DNA from 3 places in the Paenibacillus sp. FSL K6-1096 genome. Region 1 is predicted to be linked to each of the others. Evidence: predicted binding sites of a transcription regulator. Region 1 holds the regulator's gene; each other region holds the start of a gene.
What was found. The regulator LexA, encoded in region 1, represses DNA repair genes until DNA is damaged. The targets are predictions, from matches to a motif close to CGAACATATGTTCG.

Region 1 (9,887 bases):
GCTATTCGAAAGAGGATATTCTGCGTATTGCCAAGGATGAGAACGTCCGGTTTATTCGCCTGCAATTTACCGATTTGCTTGGAACGATCAAGAACGTTGAGATTCCTGTAAGCCAGCTGGAGAAGGCGCTTGATAACAAAATGATGTTCGACGGATCTTCCATCGAAGGTTATGTCCGTATCGAAGAATCCGACATGTATCTGTACCCGGACCTGAGCACCTGGGTGATCTTCCCTTGGGTAACAGACAGCCGTGTAGCGCGCCTGATCTGTGATGTATACATGCCGGACGGCACGCCGTTTGCCGGAGACCCGCGCGGCATCCTGAAGCGCTGTCTGCAGGAAGCGGAAGAAATGGGCTTCACTGCTATGAACGTTGGACCGGAGCCGGAATTCTTCCTGTTCAGAACTGACGAGAAGGGCAATCCGACAACAGAACTGAATGACCAGGGCGGATACTTTGACCTTGCCCCTATGGACCTTGGTGAGAACTGCCGCCGTGAGATCGTGCTGACACTGGAGGAAATGGGCTTTGAAATTGAAGCCTCCCACCATGAAGTGGCTTCCGGCCAGCATGAGATCGACTTCAAATATGCCGATGCCATCAAGGCAGCGGATCAGATTCAGACCTTCAAGCTGGTCGTGAAGACGGTTGCCCGCCATCATGGCCTGCATGCTACCTTCATGCCTAAGCCTCTATTTGGTATGAACGGCTCCGGGATGCACGCTCACCAATCCCTGTTCAAGGGCAATGAGAACGTGTTCTATGATGAGAGCGATACCCTGGGTCTCAGCAAGACCGCCCGTTATTACATGGCTGGAATTCTGAAGCACGCACGTGCTTTTGCAGCGATCACGAACCCGACCGTTAACTCCTACAAGCGTCTGGTTCCTGGTTATGAAGCACCTTGCTATGTAGCCTGGTCTGCAAGCAACCGCAGCCCGATGATCCGCATTCCGGCTTCCAGAGGGCTCAGCACCCGCGTAGAGGTTCGTAACCCGGACCCTGCAGCTAACCCTTACCTGGCACTGGCTGTAATGTTGAAGGCAGGTCTGGACGGCATCAAGCGCCAGCTGGAGCTTCCGGCTCCAATCGACCGCAACATCTATGTGATGTCTGAGGAAGAGCGCATCGAAGAAGGCATCCCGAGCCTGCCGGCCGATCTGAAGGAAGCCCTGAACGAAATGATCCGCAGCCATGTCATCACCGAAGCCCTTGGCGAACACGCCCTGGCCCACTTCTACGAGCTGAAAGAGATCGAATGGGACATCTACCGCACCCAGGTTCACGAGTGGGAGAGAGATCAGTACATGACGCTTTACTAGGATACAGCAGCCCCTGGCGCTTTGAGCGCTGGGGGCTTTTTTGAAATATAAGAATTTATTTGTTTCACACGATAACTTATCCTTCTATTTCTCGCTGAAACGGAACCGTCCTTTAAAAGGACAGCAAAGCCGTTTCCACTTGTATGATGATTGATATCTGCTGACCGTGGATAAGTGCTCTTTATGTGTGTGTGGGTGGAATGTATGCGGAATACCGAATACATTTGGCGGCCGCGAAGAGTTAAGTCAGATTGTGGTGAAGACATACAAGAAAAAATTGAACTGAATGTCTCTGATAGGTTAATGCATGATTAGTTATTTTGGTGGCCCTTATGAAGAAGATCCCTATATTCATCCTTTGTTAAACCAAACAACATACAATCATGATAACTACCATTGATATAGAAGATTTGACGTCGGACTCCTTCTTGAACGCACCCTACTTTTCTTAGCATAGCAGCCGATGCCTCGTTTCCGTCCAGAACATAGTCATTGAATTTATTAAGTCTACGCTCGAAAAATGCATATTTTAAGAGCAAATGCACTGCCCTGGTGCCGTAGCCCTTACCTCGATAGGGGTGATCAATTACAATACCTATGCTGAAAGTACCATTCCTCTCGTCAATGCTGTTTAAATTAATACCACCTACCGTTTCACCGTTTATATTTTCAATAGTAAACATGATTCGGCCATTAGTGGATTTAAATTCAACATTCTCTTCGATGAATTTCTTCGCACCCGAGATAGTAGGCGGCAATTCAATGGTACATTCCAGAAAACGACGGGCAGGGGTATCAAATGCAGTTAAATATATACTTTCCCAATCCTCGGCCTCTATTGAGCGCAATCTAATTTCATCATCTTGCCAATAATAGTTTGTATAATCTATATTTCGCATAAGTACACCTCCAAATAATATCGCGACTCTATAAGTTTATCGTATGAAATATATATTTTGGGGGTACTTTTTGATTCTAAGTAATCTTAACATGATGACAATACTTAGATGGTGTAGATCTAAGACAATTAATTATATAAGTTATTCCGAAGTATGTTTATTTTAAGGCGTCTACTCCCACCAAACGTAATACGTGCCTAGAAGCTGTTTTAGTTGGTCAATCGTAGCTAGATAGTCTGGTGAATATTCAGTAATCATAACGCCTTGGACGAGCGGCATCGCGAGATAGAGTTTGTTCAAAACGGCTGTTTCCGCTGGAAAAGCAGGCTTATTCCGGGACACGCGAATCCGCCATGATTCCATAAGCAGCTTTTCATACTCAACCTGTGTGTCCGGATTATTAAGAAGTAACTGCTCGATATGCGTATCCGTCATGAGCGGCAGCTTAGCTGTTTCAAGCTCATTTTTATGTACTAAGCGGCCAGCCAGTTTCCTCATGATCGCGTTTACGCCGATGTTAGCCAGGGAAGCTTGCATGTGGGCCTCTTCCCATATGAGCCCGGTGACACGCTTGCCAGCTTCCAATGTGAACTGAAGACTTCCATTACTATAGCTCATCGCTTCAAAAAGTTCATCAGTAGTAATAGTCAGATAACCACCGATAAATGCACTTCTGACCAAGGAGTCCAAATGATCTGCATGAAGAACCCCGTCCTTGTTCCTCAAGATGCTCCGCTTTGAACCATCTATATAGTCCATGACATCTGTAGCGCAAATATCCGAATGAGACAGGATGTCAACAATCTCCTCAGAAAATAAAGCTTCCCTGGTCCATTCGTGATGATCCACTTCTGGAAGGGATTCTAGTGTATGACTAAAAGGCGCATGTCCGATATCATGCAGCAATGCTGCTGCCCGCAACGTACGGTTGTCCGGCTCAAAATGGGCCGTAAGCGCAAATACACCTAACGTATGTTGCAAGCGGCTATAGGTATGGTGGGTATTAATGAAAGAAGCTCCGCCATGCCGGATAAAATGAAGCCGCCGCACCTTCTTGCTTCTGAGCAATGCTTTTTCAGCATCAGAGAGCGGAATCCGTAGCTTCCACAGAGGTTCGTAAATTTCGTTCAAAGCACCATCAAGTCTTAAGCGAAAATCCATGCAATGTTACCTCCTGGGATTTCATAGATTATTATTCTTACCGCTTATAAATTCACTTCTAAAGCTGAAGGGAAAGATTGGGCAAAGCCCTCACGTAATAATATAAGGGAAATTCCCAAATTTGTTAAGTTTTATCTCCCGGGATGATTCTTTTTGCAGGAAGTTGAATGCTATACGCTCCAATACTCATAAAGATCAGGTCTATGAACCCTAACGTACTCCATGAAACATGACATTAAGTTTAGATTCTTGAGTTCAGCAAGAAGGAGATGAGGTTTAGGGGAGTGCGTATGCAGCGAGTGCACATGATCGATGACTATCAGTGACTGTGAAGGAGTAACAATAATGTGTCTCAATGCGGCGTCAATCCGTGTCAAACCCAAGCGTTTCATCTCGTCAAGCAAAGCAATTATTTTGTTAGCAAGAGTATCGTCAAAGCAATAGTGATGTAAATACCCATCTAATCCCAAGCCCTGTATGAATTGCATCACATTATAATTGAAGCCGGAACCATATAATTTTGGAAAGAATGTCGAGGAGCCAACGTGTCTAAGTACATCGGCCTCCTTTTTTGCATCATCAGGCAGAGCATAGATTTTTATGCATTTGCTGGGATCTAATAGAAAAACAGCTCCTTGCGCACCCGCGCCAATGAAAGGGAGGGAAGTAGGATTGTAAAAAGCTACCTGATAATTTACGCCTGCCTGTTGAATTCCAGGATAAACTTGGATAGCGGTGAAGTCATCCATCAGTTACACCTCCGTTTGACGGAAATAATAGTTCCAAACCGGAAAATGAATATGAACCGCTTCAATTGCGCGAGGTAACAGAGTTAATCTGGATAACAGATAATTGACAAGCGCATGACCCGATTGTGCCGGGAATCCCCATTCTTGCGGTAAATCGGATACAACCTCCGTTAAGACAGAGCTATTCAGATTCTCATAGTTAGGTAGCGAGTTCTTAAAGGGAAATTCTTGATCAAGATAAGGTACAAATTTCTGGTAGACTTCACCCCAATATGTAGAAATATAAGGCTGATGAGCTATGATGGAATGCTCATCCCAATGCGGGCCGTTCAAGATGTTGGCCTGGTCGATCATCCATAAATGCGGTGTTCCAGAGTTAGTCACTAAAAGGTTGGTACTTGCACCGTTGAATAAATGCCGGTCATTATTGTTCACCCAATAATCAAATAAGATTATATCAGCTGCTTTCACAATATTATCAACCCGGGAAAGATCAGTTCCATGTGTTAAATTGACTGAATCCGGAATAAATAAACTTCCGAAATGCAGGCCTGCTTGAGCATTCGCCGTTTGGAGCTGTGGAGTTTGTGAGATGAAGTGCTCTTCCAAGAGAATTACTTCTCCTTTAGGTACTGGGAGATCCAGCAATAAGGCTAACCGGTAACTAATAATCTCATTGACCAAAACCATATTTCCTTGAGGATTAGATCTTAATTTTAGAATGTAAAACTGCCCGTCTGTGCATAAGATTAAGTGTGGGCGGCTGAATCCTGATTGAATAGGCTTAAAATACTTCTCTCCACGGATCACTGGAATCACCTCTACAAAATAAAGTATTCAATGTAAAATTATTGGTATGGGTAGAGGGATAATATCATTAAGCGGAAGAATCCTCGCGGCAGGCATAGGAGGGGATTATAAGAAGGTTGTCATAGTGCTAATGCTTGTCCTGAATGAATCCGCTGGGGGCATGCTTCAAGAGATGACTTATATTATTTAGCCGAGGGGGAAAAGAATGAATCCGCGTTATGATGCGTCCGGTCCGGCTCGGAGAGTCCGCAGGAGATCGGGCGGTAAATCGTTTCTGGTCCTGATACTGATACTGATACTTATTCTGGTGGTGTTGGCGGTTACCAATCCGGGGAAGGAAGAGTTCAGTGAATATGCGGTGAAAAATCTGGAGAATACGATTGGCCAGGAGATCGGCGACGGAATCACCAAGCTGGTGGCCCAGCCTGTCGTTGAGTCGTTGACGAAGAGGGATAACTACATCTTCTTCTCTGTTTTCAGCGTGCCGGACCTTAAGAATACGAGATTTTTTACCGGGGATGGCGAGGCGGCCAAGAAGTATATTGGGTTGTTCAAAATCATCTTTGTCAAGCTGTAAATATGGTTTACATATTGTTCCAGAACCCGGTATAATTGAATAGATTCTAGCGGAATCTTTAATTACGGGTGTGGAACAAGGAGGAACGAAGTTGGATACGGCTTATAAAGTACTGTCCAGTGATGCTGACTTATTCGCTGCTGCGCTGGCTCAGGTTCAAGTCTATGTGATTCAGCTGGAGGACGGCAAACCGCATGTCATCGCTGATTATGCCGGACCTGTGCAGAAATGGACGCCGGAGTATATTCTGCTGGCTGGCATGACCTATAGACGGGACGAATACGAGTTCCGGGTGCAGCTGAATAACAAGTAAGTGTAAAGTTAATGCCGGGTCACACAGTTTTCGGAGCGGCTTATCGTATCTCTTATACTATGAAACGTAGAAGAGGTGTAATGATAACCCAAAGAGAATGTAACCGGATTCGCAGAGCCATTAATGTCCTGATTGCACAGCGGGCCATCCTGCTGGAGAGACTGGAAGAAATCAACGAGAATCTGCGCAGAGTCCCCAGAGGTTCTCGGGCCAGAAGAGAGCTGCTGGCTGCCAGAGCGTCTATCCGTGAAGCCATTCGCTTAAATACAAGGCGCTCCGTCTGTTGAGAAGCGTGCTTTAGTCCATAGCATCCATTCCAGTCTAATGTATACCGAGACAAAGAACCCTTGTGGCGTATCCGGCGTCAGAAGGGTTTTTGTGTCGGCGGCGGCTGGACTCATACCGGCCAAATTCGGCGCAGGTAATCTGCCGGGGGCTTACTCCCTGATGGTGACCCGGGTGCCGACCGGGACTAGCGCAGCCAGAGCCAGGACATCTGCGTTATACATGCGGATACAGCCATGGGAGACCATATGTCCGATCGAAGCCGGGTCATTGGTGCCGTGAATGCCATAATGCGGCTTGGACAGTCCCATCCAGAACGCGCCGAAGGGTCCGCCCGGATTAGGCTGCTTGTTAATAATAGTGTATTCGCCGACCGGCGAGACCGTCAGCATCTTGCCGATGCCGACCGGGAAGCCCCGGGTGACAACATCATTGTCGAGCAGATAGAGCATCCGCTGCGAGAGGTCTACAATGATACGGTAATTGGGCATAGGGATCAGCACTCCTTTTGTAATCAGGATATGTGCGGAGGAATAGAGAGGTTCACAGAAAATATGCCAAAAACGCCGTAACAGAACAAATGTTCGCTATTGGTGTTTTTGGCATATTCATAAACAGAGAACAGGCTGCTTCCGCATGATGCGAAAGCAGCCTGTTCTTGGAGGGGGAGATTAATGAATATCGCGGAACAATCCGATGACTCTGCCCAGTATGGTCACGCGGTTAAGGCGGAGAGGCTCGTAAGCCGGGTTCTCCGGCTGCAGCCGGATGTGGTCGCGTTCCTTATAGAAGGTCTTGACCGTAGCTTCATCTTCTTCAGTCATGGCAACAACGATGTCGCCGTTGTCGGCAGTCTGCTGCTGGCGGACGATAACGTAATCGCCGTTCATAATCCCGGCATCCACCATACTGTCGCCGAATACGGACAGCATGAATACCTTGTTATCGCCTACATAATGAGTCGGCAGCGGGAAGTAGTCTTCAATATTCTCTGTAGCGGTAATAGGAACACCGGCGGTAACCTTGCCTACAACCGGGATGCGTGTAACGGTCTGGACGAATTGGTGCACATTCTCTGAATCCTCCTGGCCCAGCAATTCAATCGCACGGGGCTTCGTAGGGTCGCGCCGGATCAGGCCTTTCTTCTCCAGCCGGTCCAGATGACCGTGTACTGTAGAACTGGAGGCCAGTCCGACAGCTTCGCCAATCTCACGGACAGACGGAGGATAACCTTTGCTGCGGACTTCGTTACGTATAAATTCCAGGATCGCCAGCTGACGACTTGAAATCTTGGACATCGGAATCAACCCCATATAGTATGTTTGGGAAAATTATAACATAGAACTGCCGTTCGTACAAACATAAGTTCTAAAAAGAGGAAAATATATCTCCGAAAATAAACAGAACGAATGTTCGAGAAAAGTATTGATCAAAACACATGTTCGTGTTATATTATTGGCGAAAGTAAGAACAAGTGTTTGGAGGATGATTTCAATGCTAAAATACAGTACATACCAAAGCATATATAAAGATGATAACAAGGTAGCGGCTCCAGAGCGTAATTCTGCCCGTATTCAGATGATGATTGAGAAGCGGAGACTTCAGAGGCTGGCTATGTTCTCATCCCTGTTCCGCCAGATCGGCTTCATGAAGGTTGCGCTGGTGCTGCTGCTCGTTATCTCCGGATTTACGGTAGTGGGTAATGTCTTCGCCGGTTCTGTTCCGGTGCTGAAGCAGGAGAAGCGGGTTGTGGTGGAACCGGGCGATACCTTATGGAGTATTGCGTTGAAGAATAAGCCCGAGGATATGAGAACCGCTGTATATATAGAAGGAATTATGAAGAGCAACGGCCTGGAGGGCAGCAGAATTAAGGCCGGAGATGTACTGACTGTGCCGGAATACTGACAGAATGAAGAAGACTTGTGACAGACCTTAAGAGCTTTCAGGGGGAAGACCTTGACAAGCTCTTTTTCTCATGGCAAAGTTAGAATGAATTTAAAGGGAGGGGTTCGTATTGAATATTGACGAAGTGGTCGCACGCATCAATGAATTAGCACGCAAGGCGAAGAACGGCGGCCTGAATGAGGAAGAACTGGCGGAACGCGCCAAGCTCCGCGAGATCTATCTGGGCAACATCCGGAAGAACTTCCGCGCCCAGCTTGAGACAATTGAGATTGTCGATAAACCGGAGGATGAAGAAGGCAATTACGGGCTGAAGCATTAGTCCGGTGTCTTTTCATAGATGAATACAGGATGACTAGGGGGAACTGACATGTCCCGTTCTTGGGAAAGAATGGTTCAACGCAACACGAAACAGGTTAACCAGCAACGAAAGAAGCAAGGGAAAGAGTCCATCTATGCTACAGGCTCTAAGGCTGCGGCCAAGAGCTTCGAGCTATTCAAAGGGCGCAATATCGTATTTCCGTTCGTGCTTGTTCTGCTCGGCATAATGTTCTGGGTAGTAGGCTCGATAGATGAGGCCCAAGGCAGCGGAATTCTGGCCAATTGGCTGGGGGTAGTGCTGTATTTCCTGCTTGCCGCGCTGCTCTTCTTCCGCCGTCCGTTCCTTAAGATTGAACGCGCCCGCCTGTCTACCATCAAGTTCAACCGTGAACGCTTCCTGTCTGCGGCAGAGATCGAGAAGATTACGCTGTCCCGTGGTATGGTTGCCATCAAATATAAGGGGAAGCGCAAGCAGTGGATTTTCTCCAGACTGATCAACCGTTATGACACCGCTGCAATGGGAGAACATCTGGAGCAGTTCGCTAAGAACAACAATATTGAAGTAGTGCACGAATAGGATAACAGACCAGCATAGGGAGTGGGAGAACGAAATGCCGATTACCGCCGTACTATTTGACCTTGACGATACACTGCTGTGGGATGACCGGAGTGTGGAGGAAGCCTTCCGCTACACTTGCGAGGCTGCCGGAGATGCTGTTGATCCGCAGGCGCTGGAGGCTGCTGTCCGCAGGGAAGCGCGTGAGCTCTATGAATCGTATGAGACCTATCCGTTCACGAAGCTGATCGGCATTAATCCGTATGAGGCACTGTGGGCTAACTTCACTGCCGGAGAGCAGCCGGAATTCCGCCAGCTTGAACAGCTGGCCCCGGTCTACCGTACCGAATCCTGGCGCCGGGGACTGGCCGCGCTCGGGGTGGAGGATGAAGCGCTGGCTTCCCGCCTGGCGGACAAGTTCGCTGCTGAGCGCCGCAGCCGTCCTTATATATATGAAGAGACGCTTAAGGTGCTGGACGAGCTGCGCGGCAAGGTGAAGCTGCTGCTGCTGACGAACGGCTGCCCGGCACTCCAGCAGGAGAAGCTTGACGGTGTGCCTGAGCTGACTCCCTATTTTGACCACATTGTCATTTCGGGAAGCTTCGGCAGAGGGAAGCCGGACAAGGGAATCTTCGAGCATGCGCTTGGGCTCCTGGATATCGCCCCTGAAGAAGGAATCATGGTTGGAGACAAGCTGACCACGGATATTCTCGGCGGGCTTGGCGCGGGGCTGACTACGGTCTGGATTAACCGGAACGGCAAGGCTGCTGACCCGGAGATTACTCCGGATTACCAGATTAGCCATCTGACAGAGCTTTTGCCGCTTGTACACTCCCTATAATAGAAACAGAGAGAGCCGGTGTCCCGCGAGGATATCGGTTTTTTTGTTGTATTCCTCTTGTATATGATTATTCTCATGGGAAATCAGAGTTTATCAAGCTTCTTTCTGACAAAATGAATATAATGTGTATAATAGGAACAAAGCAATC
Region 2 (9,887 bases), 1.4 Mb from region 1:
ATTAAGCAGACTGCTGCGTCCAAGACGATCAAAGGGCTGGTCAAAGGGACAGCATCGCTAAAAGGCACGTATTCCAACAAGACCATCACTATTCCGGTTACGATGGAGCAGAAGGTTGTGAAGCTGGTGGTCGAGCCGGCTTCGCTGGATATGAATATCAAGGCCTCGAAGACGATCAAGGTGACCGGATATTTCTCGAACGGCAAATCGGCGAATTTCTCAGGTGCGATGAACTGGGAATCGTCCAACCCTGCGGTTGCCTCGGTCAATAAGACCTCTGTCAAAGCACTGGCTGAAGGTACAACTACGCTGAGCGGCTCGTACCAGGGGATTCAGGCAACTGTTAAGATTAATGTCGTACCCAAGCTGATGAAGCTTACCGTCAGCGAGAACCGGCTGAGCCTTGCACCAGGCGGCGGCAAGGGCGTGGTCGTTACCGCGCTCTACGATACCGGACAGACTGCGGTGGTTACAGGCAGCATGGTGTGGACCAGCTCCAAGACCTCTGTAGCCAAAGTCAATGCCTCCGGAGTGATTACTGCGGTAAGCAAGGGCACTGCATCCATCAAAGGCAAGCTGGGCACGAAGACAGTAACGGTATCTGTCAGTGTGAAATAATTCAGGTTTCTGTACTTCAAGCCGGACCGGGCACAGGATGAGGAAATTCTAAGAGAATTAATCGATAACTACCCGGAGGAGGGAGAAGTAATTATGGAACTCATGCCAGCTTGGAAGCGTTGGGGATATGAAGAGGGTATTGCGGAAGGTATAGAGAAAGGCAAAGCGGAAGGTAAGGCGGAAGGCAAAGAAGAAGGCCAGGCGGAGACAATCCGTAAACTGCTGCTCCACGGATTTGCTCCCGAAGAGGTATCCAAAGCGGTTGATTTGCCTCTGGATGAGATTAAGAAGCTGATGTAAAATACAGACCCGGGTGCACATCATGCTGCCCCGGGTCTTTGTTTGTTCCTGGGTGCAGAGAACGGGAGAGAAATGGATTAGTACTATAGCACAGATTGAAGTATAATGAGTGCGGCGATTACGGTTCTTCCGGAGGCTTAGGGCTGCAGCCGCTGCTCCAGCCTGGACCATACGGGCAGGTAGCATAACGGCAATACAGCAAGTGAGCAGAAGACATTGAATATAGTCTGGGCATGGGCCAGTTGAGCGGCAGGTCCTCCGCCAATCCAGGCGGACAGGGATTGCAGGGGCTGGATGAACGGCAGGAAGAGCAGGGCGCCGCCGACATTGAGCGTCACATGCGACCAGGCGACGAAGACGCCTGAGGGGGTGCTGCCGATAGCGGCGATGACGGCAGTGACGCAGGTGCCGATATTCGCGCCGAGCACAATGGCGATGCCAAGCGCCGGCGGCATCACGCCGCTGGCGGCGAGGCCCATCGCCATGCCGATGACCGCCGCGCTGCTGTGCACCATCGCGGTCAGCACAGCGCCGGCGGCGAGTCCCCACAGCGCGCTGGTGGCTGCGTGGGCGAGGAACCAGCGGAACAGTCCGCTGCCTTCGAGGGCGGGGCCAATCGACTGCATGACCGCGATGCCCCACAGCACCAGCGCGAAGCCGGCGAACGCCAGGCAGATGAACTGCAACGGTCCCGCGAGCCGGCGGCAGGCCTCCGGCAGCCGGCCGGGCGGCAGCTCGCCGGCCATGACGGCGGCGGCCCACAGGCAGAGCGCCGCCGTCAGCAGCGGCGGCGCCAGCGTGCTGATCTGCAGGCTGATCAGCTCCGTCGTCAGGCAGGTGCCAATGTTGCTGCCGAGAATGATGCCCAGCGTGCGGGCATAGGTCAGCAGCCCGGCATTCACCATGCCGATGGTCAGCACCGTCACGGCGGTGCTGCTCTGGAGCAGCGCAGACAAGAGGGCGCTGGCGATCAGGCCTTTGGCCGGGGTGGAGGTAGCCTTGTGCAGGCTGCGCTTCAGCAGCGGGCCGGCCAGCCTTGCCAGCGAGGCTTCCATCACCTTCATCCCGGCCAGGAAGATCACAAGACCGTAGAAGACAGGGAACAGCAATTCACGGATCATAAGGACAGGCTCCTTTGTGAACAAGGGTTGTACCCAATATATGTAGCTGGCATGCAGGACATGTATACGAATCGAACAACAAGAACAGGAGTTGAACGTATTGGCATCGGTAATTCTGGAACGCAACCGTAAAAAAAGACTGGAACAGGGACATCCCTGGGTCTACGCCAGCGAAGTGGCCTCGGTGGACGGTGAGCCGCAGGCAGGGGGCCTGGTGGAGGTGCTGACCCATCAGGGCCGGTATCTGGCTACAGGCTATTACAATCCGGCTTCGCAGATCCGGGTAAGAATTGTATCGCAGCAGAGGCTGGCGGCGATGGACACCGCTTTTTTTGTGCAGCGGTTCGCTGACTGCCTGAAGCACCGGGAACGCTTCCTGCCGGGGGCGGACGCCTACCGTCTGGTGTACGGGGAAGCAGACTTCCTGCCGGGCCTGATCATTGACCGCTTCGGCGAGGTGCTTGTGGTGCAGCTCTTGACCCTGGCGATGGATCAGCGCCGCTCCGAGATCGTGGAAGCGCTGGTGCAGGTGATGGCGCCGCGCGGCATCTATGAGCGCAGCGATGTCAGTGTGCGCGAGCTGGAAGGGCTGGAACAGACCACAGGGGTGCTCTACGGCGAATGCCCGCGCCACATTACCGTAAGCGAGAACGGACTGAAGGTGATCGTGGATATTGAAGAGGGCCAGAAGACCGGCTACTTCTTCGATCAACGGGAGAACCGCGCGTCTATTGCTCCGCTGATGAAGGGCTGGGGCGCCCGCAGCGGGATTACGATGCAGAATGTAACCGCAGAGGACGGATCGCAGCAGCAGCTGCCGGTCAATAAAAGCGGTAAACCGGTCACCTTCCCTTACTGGGACGGGGCCACGGTGCTGGAGTGCTTCGCGCATACCGGAAGCTTCACGCTGCACGCCTGCAAATACGGGGCCAAGAAGGTCACCTGCCTGGATGTCTCCGCCCATGCGATTGAGAGCGCAAAGGCCAATGTGGAGATCAACGGATTCACCGACCGGGTGGAATTCGTAGTGGAGGATGCGTTTGCCTACCTGCGCAATCAGGTCAAGGGCCAGGAGGAACGTGCGGAGCGTGCGGCGGGCGGGTCTGCGGCAGCGGAAGGGAAGCCCGGGAACAAGGCAGCAGCCAAGCCGGATACGGCGAAGCCGATGACGGCCGGGGGCGGGCGTACCTGGGATGTCGTCATTCTGGACCCGCCTGCTTTTGCCAAGACCAAGAGCGCAGTGGCCGGAGCCTGCCGGGGCTACAAGGATATCAATCTGCAGGGCATGAAGCTGGTGAACGAAGGCGGGTATCTGGTTACCGCCAGCTGCTCGTACCATATGCAGCCGCAACTGTTCCTGGATACGATCATGGAAGCGGCCAAGGATGCCGGCAAAGTGCTGAGATTGATCGAGTGGCGGGCCGCGGGCAAGGACCATCCGCAGATCCTCGGCGTGAACGAAGGACATTACTTGAAGTTTGCCATCTTTGAGGTGCGCAGCAAATAAGAACCGGCAGATCCGGCGGTATCGCCGGTATGTGCAAGGAGAGTCTCTGTTATAGAGGCTCTTTTTGTTGTGTCATTTGTAAACAATGGCAAACGTACGTTCTGGAGTGCGGCAGCAGAGGTATGATATACTAGGGAAACGAGAGTTACATATATTCTAAATTCACATAGATTACGAGTGTTCATCAAGGAAGGAGTCTGCTGAAATGACGGTTAACTTTCTGATCGGACGATCAGGCAGCGGAAAGACTACTAGAATATGGGAGACGGTGGCTTCGCGGCTGAAGGCGGAGCCGCTTGGCGCGCCGGTCATTCTCCTTGTTCCTGAGCAGGGCTCGTTCGGCGCGGAACGGGGCCTGCTGGCAGCGGGCCAGGTGAAGGGCAGTCTCCGCGCCCAGACACTCAGCTTCTCTCGTCTGGCGTACCGGGTGAAGCAGGAGACCGGCGGCAGCGCGAATCTGCCGATCAGCGGGGAAGGCAAGAAGATGCTGATCTATAAGATCATCGGCCGCCGCAAGGAGGAGCTGAAGCTGTTTGGCCCATCCGCGGACAGGCCCGGATTCGTGGAGCGGCTGAGCAGCCTGCATACCGAGCTGAAGCGCTGCTGTCTGGGAGCCGGAGATCTGGAGGAACAGCTTGCCCGGATACAGGAGGTCTCCTCCCGGAGTCCGATTCTGGCGGATAAGCTGGGTGATCTTGGGCTGGTCTTCAGTGAGCTGGAGCAGGAGATGTCCCAGCTGTATATGGATGAAGAGGACCGGCTGGCTGAACTGGCGGAGCAGATCAGACACTCAGAATATATTCGCGGCGCAGAGATATGGGTGGACGGCTTCCACGGGTTCTCCAGCCAGGAATTCCTCGTGCTGCGTGAACTGATGCAATACGCGGAGCGGATGACTATTGCACTCACGCTTGACCGGATCTATCCGCCGGGAGCCGCACCCCATGAGCTGGACCTGTTCCATCCGGCAGCGGTAACTTATGTGAAGCTGCGCGGAATAGCGGAGGAGCTGGGTCTTGAGGTATGGGATGAGCTGCTGGCCCCGCCTGTGCTTCCGCGGTTCAAGGACCGACTCGCGCTTGCCCATCTGGAGCGCGGCTATCAGCGCCGGATGCGCTGGACCGGCTCAGCCGGTCCGGTCGAAGAAGCGATAGCGGTCCGCGCTGCAGCTTCCCGCCGGACTGAGGTGGAGAGTGCATTGCGCGAGATGCTGAGCCTGGCAAGGGATTCAGGGGCCAAGTACGGGGAGATGGCGGTATTTATGCGTAATATCGCTGATTATGAGCCGCTGATTGCCCCGCTGTTCCAGGACTTCGGCATCCCGTTCTTCCTCGACCAGAAGAAGAATGAGCTGCATCATCCGCTGGTGGAATTCATCCGCTCCGCTCTGGATATCGTCCGCCGCGGCTGGCGCTACGAGGATGTGTTCCGCTGTGTGAAGACCGGGCTGCTGCTTCCGCTGGACGGAAGCATTACCGCTGAGCATATGGATGAACTGGAGAACTACGTGCTGGCCTGCGGAATTCACGGCTCCCGCTGGACGAACGGGAAGTCCTGGAAGGGCATCCCCCGTCTCTCGCTGGAGGGCAGTGAAGCGGTAGATGAAGCGATGCTGGCCAGGATGGAGGCGTGCCGGGAGGCAATCACGGAGCCGCTGAAGGCGTTCGGGCAGCGGGTCAAGGCCAGCCGCAGCGGGCTGGAGCTGTGCAGGGCCGTATATGATTTGCTGGAGGATACGGCTGCGGCCCGGAAGCTGGAGCAGATGGGGGCAGAGGCCCTGGAGCATGGCCGCCCGCAGACGGCCCGCGAGCACAGCCAGCTATGGGGGGCTGTACTCGGCCTGCTGGACCAGATTGCCGAGATGATGGGCAGGGAGCGGATGGAATTTGAGCTGTTCGCCGGCGTGCTGGAGACCGGACTCGCTGAGCTTAAAATGGGGCTGGTTCCGCCTGCGCTGGACCAGGTGCTGGTCGGAACGATGGACCGTACCCGGGTCTCGGGCGTGAAGTATGCCTTCCTGCTGGGCTTCAATGAAGGGATGGTCCCGGCGCAATTCAAGGAAGACGGGATTTTATCGGAGGGGGAGCGCCTGCTGCTGGAGCAGGGCGGCATGGAGCTGGCTCCCGGCTCCTCCCGCAAGCTGCTGGATGAACGCTTCCTGATCTACAATGCACTGACGGCGGCCAGCAGCAAGCTGTGGATCAGCTATGCCGCCGCTGATGATGAGGGCAAGGCATTGCTGCCTTCGGAGGTCATCCGCCAGCTGCAGGTGATGTTCCCGCAGCAGCTGGAAGAACAATTCATCTCGGGGTTCCCGCAGAGCGGGAATGAAGAAGCGGTGCATCTGAGCTTCATTGGCCATCCCGAGCAGACGTTAAGGATGCTTCTGCTCCAGCTGCGGCAATGGCGGCAGGGGGTGGAGATTCCCGCCCTATGGTGGGACGTCTATAACCGGATTGCAGGGGAACCAGATCGTCCGGCTGACCTTCCTTTGGACAATGAAGGTGCAACGGACCGGCAGGCCTCTTTTCAGCTTAAGCTGAAGCTGGAACAGATGCTGGGTTCGCTATTTTACCGTAACGAAGGCATTAAGCTGAAGCGCGAGACCAGTCTGCGGCTATATGGCGGGTCCACGCTGCGCGGCAGTGTGTCGCGGATGGAGCGGTTCGTAGCCTGCTCGTTCTCCCACTTTGCCTCTTATGGACTGCGGCTGAAGGAGCGCCAGCTCTACAAGCTCCAGGCCCCGGACATCGGCCAGCTGTTCCACGCAGCACTCAGTGAAATGGCCAAGGAATTGCAGAAGCAGGGGAGAAGTTGGGGCAGCATGACCGCTGAGGAATGCCGCACTGAGGCAGGGAAGACGGTGGACCGGCTCTCCCCGCTGCTGCAGGGTGAAATTCTGATGAGCAGCAAGCGGTACGGCTATATCTCGCGCAAGCTGAAGAACATTGTCGGCCGTGCTTCCGTTATTCTCGGTGAGCATGCGCGCAGAGGCAGCTTCGAGCCGGTCGGGCTGGAGCTGGATTTCGGTCCCGGCAAGGAATTGCCTCCGCTGCGGATTACGCTGCCGAACGGCTGTGTTCTGGAGGTTGTCGGCCGGATTGACCGGGTGGACATGGCCGAAGGCGAGCAGGGAATTCTGCTGCGGGTCATCGACTACAAATCCAGCCAGAAGGATCTGAAGCTGCATGAGGTCTACTATGGATTATCGCTGCAGATGCTGACCTATCTGGATGTGCTGCTCACCTATTCGGAGCAATGGCTTGGCCGGACGGCCCTGCCGGCGGGGGCGCTCTATTTTCACGTTCATGATCCGCTCCTGACCTCCGCCAACGGTATGAACCGGGAACAGGCAGAGCAGGAACTGATGAAGCGATTCAAGATGAAGGGCCTGCTGACGGCAGACCGCGAGGTGGTCTCGCTGATGGATACCACATTGGATAAGGGCTATTCCTCTATTGTACCTGTGGCACTCAAAAGCGACGGCAGCTTCTATAGCAGCGCTTCTGTAGCTACACCGGAGCAGTGGGGCGATCTGCTGTCTTCTGTGCGCAGCACGATATCAGATATTGGAACACGTATCACCGAAGGCGATGTGGCGATTCAGCCTTACCGCATCCAGCAGGAGACCGCCTGCACCTTCTGCTCCTTCCGTCCCGTCTGCCAGTTCGATGAGGCGGTGGAGGGCAATGGATACAACATGCTAAGCAAGCCGGGCAAGGATGTCATCTGGGATCTGTTGTCCCGTAAAGGAGGAAATAAACCGTGAGCATGAGACCTGAAGCGGAACCGAAGCCGGAAGGAAGCCTGTGGAGCGACGACCAGTGGCGCGCCATTGCCGAGAGCGGCAGCGATATTCTGGTAGCGGCGGCAGCGGGCTCCGGCAAAACGGCGGTGCTCGTGGAGCGGATCATCCGCAAGATCAGCAATGAGAACGCGGGCTTCAGCGTGGACCGCCTGCTGGTCGCAACGTTCACCAAGGCAGCCGCTTCCGAGATGCGCCAGCGTATCCGCGAGGCGCTGGAGCGCAAGATTGAGGAAGACGGCGAGGCCGGCAGCGAACACTTGCGGCGCCAGCTTGCCCTGCTGGGCAGAGCCTCCATTACAACGCTGCATTCCTTCTGTCTTGAGGTGATCCGCAGGTATTACCAGCTTATTCCGATCGATCCCGGCTTCCGGATTCTGAATGAGCATGAGGCGGAAATGATGCGCCAGGAGCTGCTGGAAGAGCTGCTGGAGGAGAAATACGGCGAGGCCGCAGAGGACGGGGAGGATACGCTGTTCGTGCGGCTGGCTGACTGGTTCAGCGGCGAACGGAGCGATGATGCGGTGCATTCGCTGATTCAGCGGCTGCATGACTTTGCACGCAGCCACCCTTGGCCGGAGCAATGGCTGCTGGATACCGCTGCCGGCTTTACGGTGCCGGATACCGCAGCTCTGGGGCATACACCGTGGGTACAGAGCATCCTGGCCGAAGCCAGACTGACGCTTAAAGGGGCGATCAGCCAGCTGGAGCAGGGGCGGGAGATGGCACTTCAGCCCGGCGGGCCGGCCCCGTATGCGGAGAATCTGGCCGCTGATCTGGAGATGGCGCAGGGCTTGCTGGATGCGGTGGAGTCACAGCCGTGGGCAGAGCTGTATGATATTTTCATGGAGATCTCCTTCGGGAAGCTGAAGCCCTGCAAGAAGGATCTCACTGACCCGGTGCTCCAGGAGAGTGTGAAGTCTATCAGGGACCAGGTGAAGAAGAGCCTGCTGGAGCTGCAAAAATCCTTGTTCGGGCGTCCGGCAGAGTCTTTCCTGGGTGAGCTTCATGAGGCCGCCCCGCTGATGCAGGAGCTGGCGGATACCGTCATTACGTTTGGCGAGCGCTACCAGAAGGAGAAGGCTGGCCGGGGGCTGGTCGATTTCAGCGACCTGGAGCATTACTGCCTGAAGATCCTGCGTCATCCCGACTCCCTGCCGGGTCAGCCGCTGCCTTCCGATGCGGCGGTGGAGTACCGCAGCCAATTCGATGAAGTACTGCTGGATGAATATCAGGATACCAACAGCGTGCAGGAGGAGATCGTCCGGCTGATCTCCCGTGAATCCCCGGGCAACCGCTTCATGGTCGGGGATATGAAGCAGAGCATCTACCGTTTCCGTCTGGCGGAGCCGGGACTGTTCCTGGACAAATACCGCAGGTTCAGCTCCGGGCTGATGACTGAGCAGGCGGGTGACCAGCCGGAAGCTGAAGACGGCAGAGAGAACTCTGTCAGCAGCGGTACGGTTATCGATCTGGCCCGCAATTTCCGCAGCAGACGGGAAGTAGTCCATGCCGTGAATACGGTTTTCCGGCAGATTATGGACAGCAGTGTAGCGGAGATCAGCTATGATGAACGTGCAGAGCTGGTGTATGGCGCCAGCTTTCCGGGGGCGGAGGCGGCAGGGCCGGATACTTACTTCAAGCCCGAGCTGCTATTGATTGATAAGGGGTCCTCCGCCCAAGGGCCGGCTGAAGATCCGGCCGAAGGGGACGAGCTGCCCTTGCAGGAGAATGAAGCGGCGGAGAGTGAGACGGCACTGCTCGAAGCCCGCGCGATGGCCCGGCGCATCTCGCAGATGACGGGGATGACCGGTAACGAGCCGCTGATGATCTATGATAAGGGTCTGCGGATCATGCGCCCCGTGGGGTATAGCGACATTGTCATTCTGCTGAGGGCGGCCCAGCTGTGGACGCCGCTGATCATTGAGGAGCTGCGGAATGAAGGCATCCCGGCTTACGGGGACCAGAACAAAGGATATTTCCAGGCGACCGAGGTGGAGATTGCCCTCTCGCTGCTCCAGATTGTTGATAATCCCCGCCAGGATATCCCGCTGGCCGGTGTGCTCCGCTCACCGGTGGTGAACCTGCGCGAGGAGGAGCTGGCCAAGGTGCGGCTGTGCAGCAGCGGAACCTTCTATGATGCCGTGGTGGCCGCAGCCGGAGCAGATCAGACTCAGCAGGGCTATCCTGCCGATATGGGATTGGCGGGATACGTCTTGCCGGGTCAGGATGGCGGTTCCCGGCATGCGGCGGACGAGACCGCGGCCGCCTATGACCTTTTTACAGCGGCGGAGCCGGGGGCTGTGCGTGAAGTGGCTGCTGCCGGGACCGGAGGCTCTGAGGCGCTGGCAGAGATTTCCCCCAAGCTCCAGAAGAAGCTGAAGCACTTCCTTGGGCAGCTGGAGAGCTGGAGAGAAGCCGCCCGTCAGGGCAGCTTGGGCGAGCTGATCTGGAGAATCTACCGTGAGAGCGGCTATCTGGAGTGGGTAGGCGGCCTTCCCGGCGGCTTCCAGCGCCAGAATAACCTGAAGGCGCT
Region 3 (9,887 bases), 1.3 Mb from region 1:
AAATAAACATATACTCTGTCATCATCCGTAATTACATACTTGTAATCCAGTATAGTCTGCGAAATTAAAGTTCCGTACGATTCAATAAATCGTTCTTTCTGAAAATCTTGAGAGTAATACCATGAATCTGAAATCGTAACGTCAATCTGACTCCAGCCGTTATCGCGTGGTTTTATTTCAAGAATTGCACCGTCCGCTTGCTTATATATTCCTTTTAGCTTTGCTGTCATTTTCTCAGCGTTTTGTTTCAAACGATCAAAGATATATACGACTTGATTGTGGCTATCTATCACTTTATAAACCAAGTAGTTTGTACGTCCATCATTGTAGGTAAGACTCGCTACAGCGCCTGAAATGGATTGAGCTTTTTCTTTAGCAACTTCCTTTTTTGTTTTGTTAAGAATGATTTTAATTGTCCTATCCTCATCCGATATTAAGTAGTAGTTAATAAGTAGATACCAAGACGTTTCACTGAAATTGTATTCCATTTCATTTTGCAATGATTTTGGAGTAAACAATGGAATACCATCACTGCCACTACTAGAATTCATTTCAGCTGCAGGCGACTTCATCCCATAAGTACCTTTTCATGTCCACTCCCCTAAACCATCATACAAAAGTGTAAGTATTATAAAATGTATTCTTTTCGAGTTAATCTTTTTCCTGCATATGGAATTGGCTCAATCGTTTTTTGCTTAAAAAATGCAAACAAAAAAGAGCACCCCAAGGCACTCTTTTATTCACTCCCTTATTCTCCTTACTCCCCCGGCACATACTCCACCAACTCCGAAAGCTTACATTTAAACGTATCGCATAACCTGACCAGCGTCTCCAGCTTAACAGTCTCCAAGTCGGTCTCCCGATATAGTTTGTTAATCGAATTCCGGCTTAGGCCTGATTTCTCCATCAGCTCGGTGATGTCGTCGATCCGGTGTTTGGCCATTAGCATTCTTAAGTTGCTTTTTAGCATAAGGTTCAGCTCCCCTCCACTTAATTATGTATCTATAGTTATGCTCCGCTTTCCGTTATCCTTATAGAGTTAAATATTAACTTTACATTATCACTTACAAGGTTATATAATAACCTTATAAGGTTAACGACAGGGAGGTGTCAGGTTTGTATCAATCTTTAGAAGCTTTAACTGATCCCTTGATTCGTATCCGGCTTGAAGCGATGTACCGGGAACTGCTGGATAACGATACTACGTATAATATGCTGCTGCAAGAGAGTGTTCAGTACTTCCACCAACTTAGAAACGCCCTGCCGGAGGAGCATCAGGATGCTGCTTTTCAGTATGAAGACACGCAGCTTTCCCTTCACGCTATTACTGAACGCTCCATTTACCTGCAAGGCTTCAAGGATGCGCTCTATCTCTTCAATGAGCTGCGTAGTTCCTCTCCTGCATAATTCTAGCTTAGCTGCACATTTTCCTGTTTTTGATCTGTATGTATAGAAAAGACGCATTCGACTGAATGCGTCTTTCCCTACTTCTTATTAGTGCCGAGGACGGGGGTCGAACCCGTACGGTACTCACGTACCGCAGGATTTTAAGTCCTGTGCGTCTGCCTATTCCGCCACCCCGGCATGAGTTGTGCGTTGTTCACGCGACAAGGAATATAATATCACGTATCTTAAGGATACGCAATCAGTTTTCACATAATTAATGACTGCAACAAAAGCCCGCCCAGCCGAAGCTGATACGGGCTTTGTCTCTACTCAATTTCTTGTTGGTGCTTCCCGGTCTAATGCCGGTCACGCTCACCAGTTCTGCTGCGCATGCCGGCCAGGCCGAGGAGACCGAGCAGACCGAGCCAGCCCCAGTTGGAGCGGTTGTCGTTGTTGTTGTTCGTGGTGGTGCTCTGTGCCCGGTAGCGGCCCGTGGTGTTATTGTTGGACAGCGGGGAGACGGAGCTGTTGTCGCCGGTACGGATTTTGTCGCGCATGATGGTATCATCCCGGCGCAAGGTATCGCGGGTATTATTCATCATGGTGTTGCCGCGGTCCATCATGTGGTCGCCCATATTGCCCATACGTCCGTCAGTGGTGGTGCTGTTCATGCCTGGAGCAGAGGTGCTCATAACGCCCGGAGTCGTGGTCGTCATACCGCCTGCTGCTGCGGAGATGTCACCGGCTCCGAGCAGACTCATGGACAGAACTGTACCGCAGGCAATCGTTGTAATCAGCTTGTTCAAAATATTGTGCCCCCTTCATGGATGGTGGTTTATCGCTGATAATTTCCCCATCCGGGACACGGTCTATACAGAGAACTTTATTCCTTCACAATGTTCACGGTTTTGGTGCGCGGATCATACGCCACTTGGGCTCCAAGCGCTTCGGCTATGGTCCGTACCGGTGCATAGGTTGTATCGTTATCCATGAGTCCGGTGGTCAGCTTGCGGCCGTTCAGTGTGATATTGACCGGAGTATCCTTGTTCACGTCTGGCTCACCTCCGTTTATCATGCTCAGCGCGGCCTTCACCTGCTGGGCGGTCGGCTTCTTGCCGGCGCGCAGCTCTGCAGTGGTCAGTCCGAAGCTCATCTGTAGATGCGAGTAATCCTTGAACGAGGTCCAGTCCCCGCCCCATTCGAAGCCAAGCTTCTTCGCCTCCTGCGCGACCTCCTGCCAGTCAGCGACCTTGTCGCCATCCCCGTCGCGGTTCATATCCCAGGACACATTCCTGCCGTCCGGCAGGAGCAGGGCGAAGTCAACCGCCAGTCCATAATTATGATAGCTGCTGCCGCCGCGGACATTCGTCACAATATTGCCCTTCTTCGTTCTTCCCTGTGCGTACAGTGCATTCTGTTCTGCGATGGTGCGCATTCCCTGCGTGATAATGATCGGGACCCCGCGGTTATAGCTTCGTCTGATCAGCTCGTTGGCCCCGGCCAGCACGGCCGGATGCAGATTGCTAAGCCTTCCTGCCGATTTGCTCTTCACTTGCTCAAGCGTAAGCATATACTCACCCCCTGGTACAGTATATGCATGTCTGTGCCGGACGGCTTGCTCCAGTTTCCCGGAGAACTACCCATTTTCCCGATAAAAGCATAGGATTCGACGAATTCCATCCGCCGCTTCCTGATAAATTCCGGCCGCTCCGGCCAGAATAAGCATATAGACTGTAAACTCCTAACCCTTCAGAAAGGCGGAATGAATATGGATATTCACAGCAACAGCTACCGTATCGCGGCATTTGACAACCGGGAGGAGGTCGTCGAGGTGATCCGCGAGGCTGAATCCGCGATTGCCAAGATGACCGGAATCCCGGAGGTCACACTTATTGCGTATGAGAAGACGGATAGCGGGGAATAACCGGATTCTTTTCACACCACAGCTCCCCGTCCTGTCTTCACCCTAGACAATATAAGCCTCCACCACATCATCTACCAGCAGCCACTTCCATTCCTCCGCCCACTGCAGCTTGAATTCACGCGAGTGGGTGTGGATGGAAGTCACAAATCCGCTTAAGCGTCTCCGCTCCAAAGGGCTATACAATTCAACCGTTACCCGCACATGACTCCGAAGCGACAAGGCCAGCGTATGCTCAATCTCCTCCACCTTCTGCGCATCCAGCACCGGCCTCAGGCTATGCCAGGTCTCCCGTTCCACCCTTCCTGCCTGCTCCATATACGAGGAAATAATCCGTCTGCGCTCTGCTAATCCGTTATCCTCCAGCTTCTTGCCCATCTCCGTTCCTCCTATCTGATGTATCTTTCCACTCAACACAGAACATATGTTTGTATTATAGCTGCGGCTCGGCCGCTTAGGCAAGCAGAAATTAATGTCATCCCGGCAGGCTAAGAGGAATAGAGCAAAGGGCCTATGCACAGCAAAAAGACGCCTACAGTTCAGCTGTGAAGCGCCTTCATCCGATTTCTTTTATGCAATTATCTTTAGTCTGCTATAGTCCCTGGGGCACTTTCCGAGCCTGTGTTGCTGCCAGCATCTGCTGCATCCTTCTTGGTTCCGGCATCCGCTTCAGTTCCGGTTCCCACACTGGTCTGCAGGCCGTCCTCTGACGTAATCAGTCCCACTTCCAGTCTGGCTTCGTTCAGCTTGGAGATGCCGTAGAGCATGGCTACGTCTGCCTGCTGGTTCATGGCGTTGAATTCCTCAGCGGTTACATCCGGTGACACCGCGCTCTTGGAGGCTTGCTCCTTAAGGTCATACGCACTCTTGAAGGCAATGAAGGATTCTCTCAGCAATGTCTCTATGGTGTCCGGCAGGCTCCCCGAGATCTTAATCCCGCTCACCTGATCTGATATCTCGGAGGCAGTATTCTGGAATTGATCTAGAGCCTTTTGCAGTTCCTTGCCGGTGGCTTGTCCGGTGGAATACGAGGTTAGTGTAGCATTGAAGTTCTCCAGCGAGGTTTTACCCATTTCGTCGAATTTCGACATTTCATTATAAAAGTTAAGTACCGTGTTCTGCACCTCTTCATGGGAAGCCGGTTCAGCACTGTTATTCCCGCAGGCGCTAAGGACCAGAACAGCAAATAGCACACCCGCCAGTAAAGCTTGTCTCATCTTGTCATCCCTCCACTTAACAGAATAATCGCGATTATGGTTAAGCGCAAATGAAATTATTGTAAAAGCGGAGGAAATGAAACATCTTTCTGCAGTAAAGCGTATGCAATGAATAGAAATCCGGTCCGGTTCCTGTGATGACGGAGGATTTCCGTTATATTATAATGAATCTATCTGTCAAATGAGAGGAAGCGATCCTATGCCTTATTGCACAGCCTGCGGTTCAGAATACAAGCAAGGTGCCAAGTTCTGCGGAGAATGCGGAGCGGACACGGGGGATCTTGCGGCGGGCGGTTCACAACGTACGGTTACAAGCAGAGGCGGCGGCTCCCAGCCGGAAACCGAGCTATGGCAGGGCAAGCCTGCCGGCATCTCCGACCGTCTCAAGGGGCTGATCGGGCTGAATACGACGAGATACACGATTACGTCCCAGCGGATCAAGGTGAGAAGCGGGCTGATCGGTAAGGATGCCGAAGAAATCGAGCTGCTGCGCGTCAACGATTTCTCCGTCACCCAGTCCATTATGCAGCGTATTCTGGGCATTGGAACGCTTATTATTTTGTCGGATGATACTTCATCTCCACAGCTTCCCTTCTATAGAATCCGTAGGGCTCATGAGGTTAAGGATATTCTGCGCCAGGCTGTCCGCGATGAGAAAATCGCCAACAACATCAGCTACCGCGAACAAATCTGATCTGTCTTCATCTGCTTATTCAGGGAGGTATAGAGCCTCCAGCGGAATCACGCTTCTGCCCTGGCTCTTGCTCTCCCACATCAGCACCGCACGCGCATCTCCCTGGTTCTCGTAATACTCCACCTTCAGTTCATGCAGCTTCCCCGCAATCAGGTCCACCGTGCCTTTCCGTTCCTCCCCGCTCTGCTTGATCCAGCTGTCAATGACCAGCTTCCCGTCGATCCATATCCGGATACCGTCATCCGAGTAGGAGTAGATCGTATACGTCTCGCTGAACGCTGCACTCAGTCTGCCGCTCCAGCGTACCGAGAACAGGTCTGCGTTGACCCCCGGGCCGGGCGAGGCCTGTCTCCAGGCGAAGTTAATATTGGCATCCGTCCGGGTCAGGGCAGGTGTGCCGCTAAGCTTAATATTATTGTAGTATTGCCCGTACAGTCCCGGCTTCGGAAGCACTCCTGCGGAGGCATCGAAGGCGGCTGCTTTGGCTGCATACTCGTCCCTGGAGAGCACGAAGCTGTCTTTCATAAAAGCCTGTATCGCCGCCTCCTTATTCTGCTCATACAGCAGCTTGCCCCAGGTTAACTGGTAGCTCCATTTATTCTGCTTACCTGCCAGAACAGAAGCCTGCGGAAGCTGGCCGTTCTCGCCAATGGCGATCAGCTTGCCGCGTCCAAGATCCCACATACTGTCATGATGGCTATCCTTGTAATCCCCGTCATAGATATCCGCTGCCAGCACATCCACTCTGCCGCTGCCGGGATAATACTTCGCCGGGTCCTCACTATTCTTGTTCTTCGCATTAGGACTCCATACCCACAGCAGATTATGCAGCTGATGATAGACGGTGTAGCGGTCGAACATGAGGTTCCATAGGGTGACAAAAGAGGACTTCTGCCCCCACCAGAACCAGCCGCCGTTCATCTCATGGTAAGGTCTCCAGAGGACGGGAACGCCGGCGTCTTGCAGTTTTTTGAGAAAGACTGCGACCTTATCCAGCTCTGCAAGCATGGCCTTGTTCTGAGGCGTTCCGGATGTGATGTACGGGGTAAAATTGGCTTCACTGAGGCTCATCGATACATTCGTCCAGGCCGGGGCAGTTCCCGGCAGATTGGCGTGGTAGCTCATCGCTACAATGCCCCCGGCTTTGTGCCAGCGGATGGCGCTGTCCGTCACCCCCTGGCGCTGGCTGGTGATCTGCTGCTCCGTCTGATTGCTGATTGGCCCCATCTCATAACCATGGACTCCGGCATACGTGCCGGCCGTATTCTTCAGCTTGTTATTCAGGTCGTCCGGGGCCTCCAGATAATCATGCAGCCCGCTGATGATCCCCTGCCCCTGCAGCCAGTACAGCGTCCCCAGCAGCTTCCTTGCCGGATCAGCCAGCTCCGCATCTGCGGGAGCCATCTGCACCTTGCGAAAAGCCGCCTGCCACTGCACATCGCCAATCAGCCGGGAAGCGGAGTCCAGCAGGTCCCTCAGATTGCGTTCTTCCACATTTTCCACCATCCTTTACCATGTGTTTGTACATTTTATGACGAATTGTGGAATTTCAGCACGGCGAATATCCAGCCATCCGGGCGGTTTCAATGCTATACTAATGTCAGCCGCAGGCTATATTACAACACCGTACAAGGAGCAGATATGAAAAAGCGTAAATCCGTCATCCGTCTCGTCATCCTTCTTCTGTTCAGTCTGGCTGCCTACTGGTTCGGGTTCGGGGAGAACGGACAGTGGCTGCCGCAGCCCGCACCAGGCCAATCCGAGGCCGTGAAGCTGGAATTCCCGGCACAGCGGTTCCCGGAGACAGCCAAGCACATCCGTGAGGCGATCCGCAAGGGGCATCCGGCGGTATGCACCATTGACCGGAAGGAAGCCGAGCAGAACCGCAAGGAATCCCTGAAGGGCGTGCCCGTCAAAAAAGGCTACGACCGCGACGAATGGCCGATGGCCATGTGTGCGGAGGGTGGAGCCGGCGCAGATATCAAGTACATAACCCCCGGCGATAACCGCGGGGCAGGAAGCTGGGTAGGCAATCAGCTGGAGGACTTTGCCGACGGCACCAGGGTGGAGTTCATGTTCAAATAGGCGTCAGCGGCTCTTGTTGTTTTATCCCATTTCATTTGAATGAAGCGTACAATGAAAGGGGAGCTAATAAAGAAGATGGAGAGCCGCAAGTGTTCTATATCTGTTACCGGGGCAGGCGGCTGTATGGACCGATGTCTGAGGCTGAAGCCTTACAGGAATGGTTCGCGCTCGCCGGAACAATCAAAGAACTCTATATTGTCGAAATCGATGCAGCCACCGGCAGAATCAAACGCCAGATCGGGCCCACAGTCCGCAAAAATAAGAAAAAATAGCCCTGTCCGGCACAGGGCCGTTCAGGGCTGCGTTTCGCTGCAGGTCTTTTTAGAACAGACAGGCTTTAGTGATGATAACCAGCAGGATGAACAATACCAGAATAGCGCCAGTGGAAGTCCAAGGGCTGACAACCGGAACGACTGGAGGTCCCTGATTTACTCCGCCAACGTTATTTCCACAACCGCAACCATATTCTGCTCCCATCATTAATTCCTCCTCTTGAATATTGAATACAGCACAGAATATGTGAAATTCCGTCCCGATGCATGGGCCTTACGGCAAAGAAATCACATTCACCTAACGGACAGGCGGCCATCGGCCGATATAAGAGAGGAAAGACCGGGTTCAAATCCCTGATGGAGGTTGCTGTTATGGATATTGCCGCTTTATCCGTGGTTATGAGCCAGTCTGCGTTACAGCAGGCCGCAGGGCTGCAGGTTATGAGTCTTGCCAAGGAGCAGGCCCAGAGCGAGGCCCAGAGTATGGTCCAGATGCTGAGCCAGGCCCCGCACCCCAGCTTGGGAAAAACACTTGATATTCGAGTGTAATTCCTTTATGCTTACATACATAGGAACACCCGTTCCATTCAGCCGCCGCTTGGAGGCGGATTGCTTAGCCCTTTAGGGCTTTTCTTTTGGCCAATAATACGAACATACGATCTTATATTGGGGTGATTGATGATGCAAGGTTATTATCAGATGACAGCATTGGAGCAATGGACAGAGGATCTCTATCAGCGGATCGGGGTCCGCCAGCCGTCCGACATCTCCATCGATTACATAGCGGACCGGCTGAATATCTGGGTCCACTATCTGGATGTCCGAAGCAAGGCGGTGGAAGCTGCGGCCGGAATGTACAGCGTGTATATCGACAACAGGCTGCCTCCCGAGCTTCAGCGGCTGGAATTCCTTCATGAGCTCTGCCACCTGCTGCGCCATGCCGGGAAATCGACCCTGATGCCCGCTGAGTTCACACAAGCGCAGAGGGATGAATCCGAGCGGTTCATTCTGTACGCCTCCATGCCCTATTCGATGATCTCTAAGGGCACCCTGCCTGAGCTTCGCGATGATGCCGTTGCCGAACTGGCGGTAACCTTCCAGGTCCCGGTTCCGCTGGCGGTGCAGCGGATTGACCAGATCCAACGGCGGATTTTTCAGGGGCAGCTTATGGCCGTTATGGAACGGGGCGAAGACAGAAATATCATCCACAGACATATTCGCTAAGCGATGCGGGGATAATACGGGATAGAGATATAGACCAGTAAGCACCTCTATACATGGTGAGATTCTACTGTAAAGGGGATCAAGATCGACATGGACGCCTTGCAGGTCATCGAATTACTGCTGACTCATCCTGATTATAGTGTGGATGCAGTGCATCCTGAAATTCCGGATTTCGTGGGTATTGAGACGATTGAGGTAGATCATGGAACCAAGACCTTCTCCATCCTGCTTCAGGAGCCTAAGGAATACGGCTGAGCTGTCTTAAGCGGCCCGCACACAAGTGACCCCGCCGGATGTCCGGCAGGGTTAAGCTTGTGGATTAGGGGATTACAGGATGACAATTACATAGAATAGTGCGGCCAGGACGAAGCGGTAGAGCGCGAACCATTCCAGGCGCAGCCGCTTGATCAGCTTAATGAACGTTACCACCGCAATCAGCGCCACCACAAAGGATGTCACGAAGCCGATCAGCATTAATGTCAGCGCATCTGAGCTTAGCAGATCCCGGCTGTCGTACAGATCGAGCAGACTCGCCCCGAACATCACGGGTACGGAGATCAGGAAGGTGAAGTCGGCAGCGGCCTTCTGGCTGGTCCCCAGCAGCAGGCCGCCTGAGATGGTCGAGCCTGAGCGCGAGAAGCCGGGCCACAGGGCCAGACACTGGAACAGCCCAATGCCGAAGGCTTGCTTGTAATTCAGGTGATCTACGGTCTCCGCCGTCTTGGCTCTTTTGCTGCGTGCCGCGAAGATCATCAGGATGCCGCCCGCCACCAGCCCGATCAGGACCGGCTCAGGGCCGAACAAGTGAGTCTTAATCAAGTCCTTGAAGAGCAGGTACACGATTAAGGCCGGAATCATGGCCAGGAACATATGTATGGCATTCAGTCCCTTGCTTTTCGAGAAGTCCATCTTCAGCATATTGACACCAATATGGAGATACTTCTTCCAATACAGCAGCAGCACGGCCAATACGGCCCCGAGCTGAATCACAATTTTGAAGGTGACGGCCGTATCTCCCTCGAACTTCAGCAGATCCCCGGCCAGCACCAGATGTCCGGTAGACGATACCGGCAAGAATTCGGTCAGTC

Region 2: a site for LexA is predicted at 3,636-3,649, ahead of addB (helicase-exonuclease AddAB subunit AddB). Genes of this name have one in related genera too.
Region 3: a site for LexA is predicted at 8,224-8,237, ahead of MHI24_RS07810 (ImmA/IrrE family metallo-endopeptidase). Genes of this name have one in related genera too.

The regions. Positions count from the first base shown of each region.
Region 1 is NZ_CP150274.1:500,516-510,402, reverse strand. It holds gene glnA (type I glutamate--ammonia ligase) at 1-1,325, shown strand, start outside; gene MHI24_RS02230 (GNAT family protein) at 1,637-2,224, opposite strand; gene MHI24_RS02225 (HD domain-containing protein) at 2,396-3,385, opposite strand; gene MHI24_RS02220 (serine/threonine protein kinase) at 3,556-4,134, opposite strand; gene MHI24_RS02215 (HipA family kinase) at 4,138-4,944, opposite strand; gene MHI24_RS02210 (hypothetical protein) at 5,150-5,521, shown strand; gene MHI24_RS02205 (hypothetical protein) at 5,613-5,834, shown strand; gene MHI24_RS02200 (hypothetical protein) at 5,915-6,121, shown strand; gene MHI24_RS02195 (L,D-transpeptidase) at 6,272-6,610, opposite strand; gene lexA (transcriptional repressor LexA) at 6,791-7,417, opposite strand; gene MHI24_RS02185 (LysM peptidoglycan-binding domain-containing protein) at 7,614-8,024, shown strand; gene MHI24_RS02180 (DUF896 domain-containing protein) at 8,134-8,343, shown strand; gene MHI24_RS02175 (hypothetical protein) at 8,392-8,919, shown strand; gene MHI24_RS02170 (HAD-IA family hydrolase) at 8,954-9,739, shown strand.
Region 2 is NZ_CP150274.1:1,928,328-1,938,214, reverse strand. It holds gene MHI24_RS08520 (hypothetical protein) at 1-618, shown strand, start outside; gene MHI24_RS08515 (histidine kinase) at 712-918, shown strand; gene MHI24_RS08510 (Na/Pi symporter) at 1,056-2,039, opposite strand; gene MHI24_RS08505 (class I SAM-dependent rRNA methyltransferase) at 2,140-3,546, shown strand; gene addB (helicase-exonuclease AddAB subunit AddB) at 3,752-7,315, shown strand; gene MHI24_RS08495 (UvrD-helicase domain-containing protein) at 7,318-9,887, shown strand, end outside.
Region 3 is NZ_CP150274.1:1,771,879-1,781,765, forward strand. It holds gene MHI24_RS07735 (hypothetical protein) at 1-572, opposite strand, end outside; gene MHI24_RS07740 (helix-turn-helix transcriptional regulator) at 758-970, opposite strand; gene MHI24_RS07745 (hypothetical protein) at 1,117-1,407, shown strand; tRNA gene MHI24_RS07750 (tRNA-Leu) at 1,499-1,584, opposite strand; gene MHI24_RS07755 (WGxxGxxG family protein) at 1,743-2,192, opposite strand; gene MHI24_RS07760 (M15 family metallopeptidase) at 2,270-2,956, opposite strand; gene MHI24_RS07765 (hypothetical protein) at 3,155-3,310, shown strand; gene MHI24_RS07770 (YolD-like family protein) at 3,353-3,685, opposite strand; gene MHI24_RS07775 (hypothetical protein) at 3,892-4,524, opposite strand; gene MHI24_RS07780 (PH domain-containing protein) at 4,724-5,218, shown strand; gene MHI24_RS07785 (glycosyl hydrolase) at 5,234-6,712, opposite strand; gene MHI24_RS07790 (NucA/NucB deoxyribonuclease domain-containing protein) at 6,860-7,303, shown strand; gene MHI24_RS07795 (hypothetical protein) at 7,393-7,575, shown strand; gene MHI24_RS07800 (YjcZ family sporulation protein) at 7,625-7,783, opposite strand; gene MHI24_RS07805 (YjfB family protein) at 7,948-8,124, shown strand; gene MHI24_RS07810 (ImmA/IrrE family metallo-endopeptidase) at 8,254-8,799, shown strand; gene MHI24_RS07815 (hypothetical protein) at 8,890-9,054, shown strand; gene MHI24_RS07820 (undecaprenyl-diphosphate phosphatase) at 9,127-9,887, opposite strand, start outside.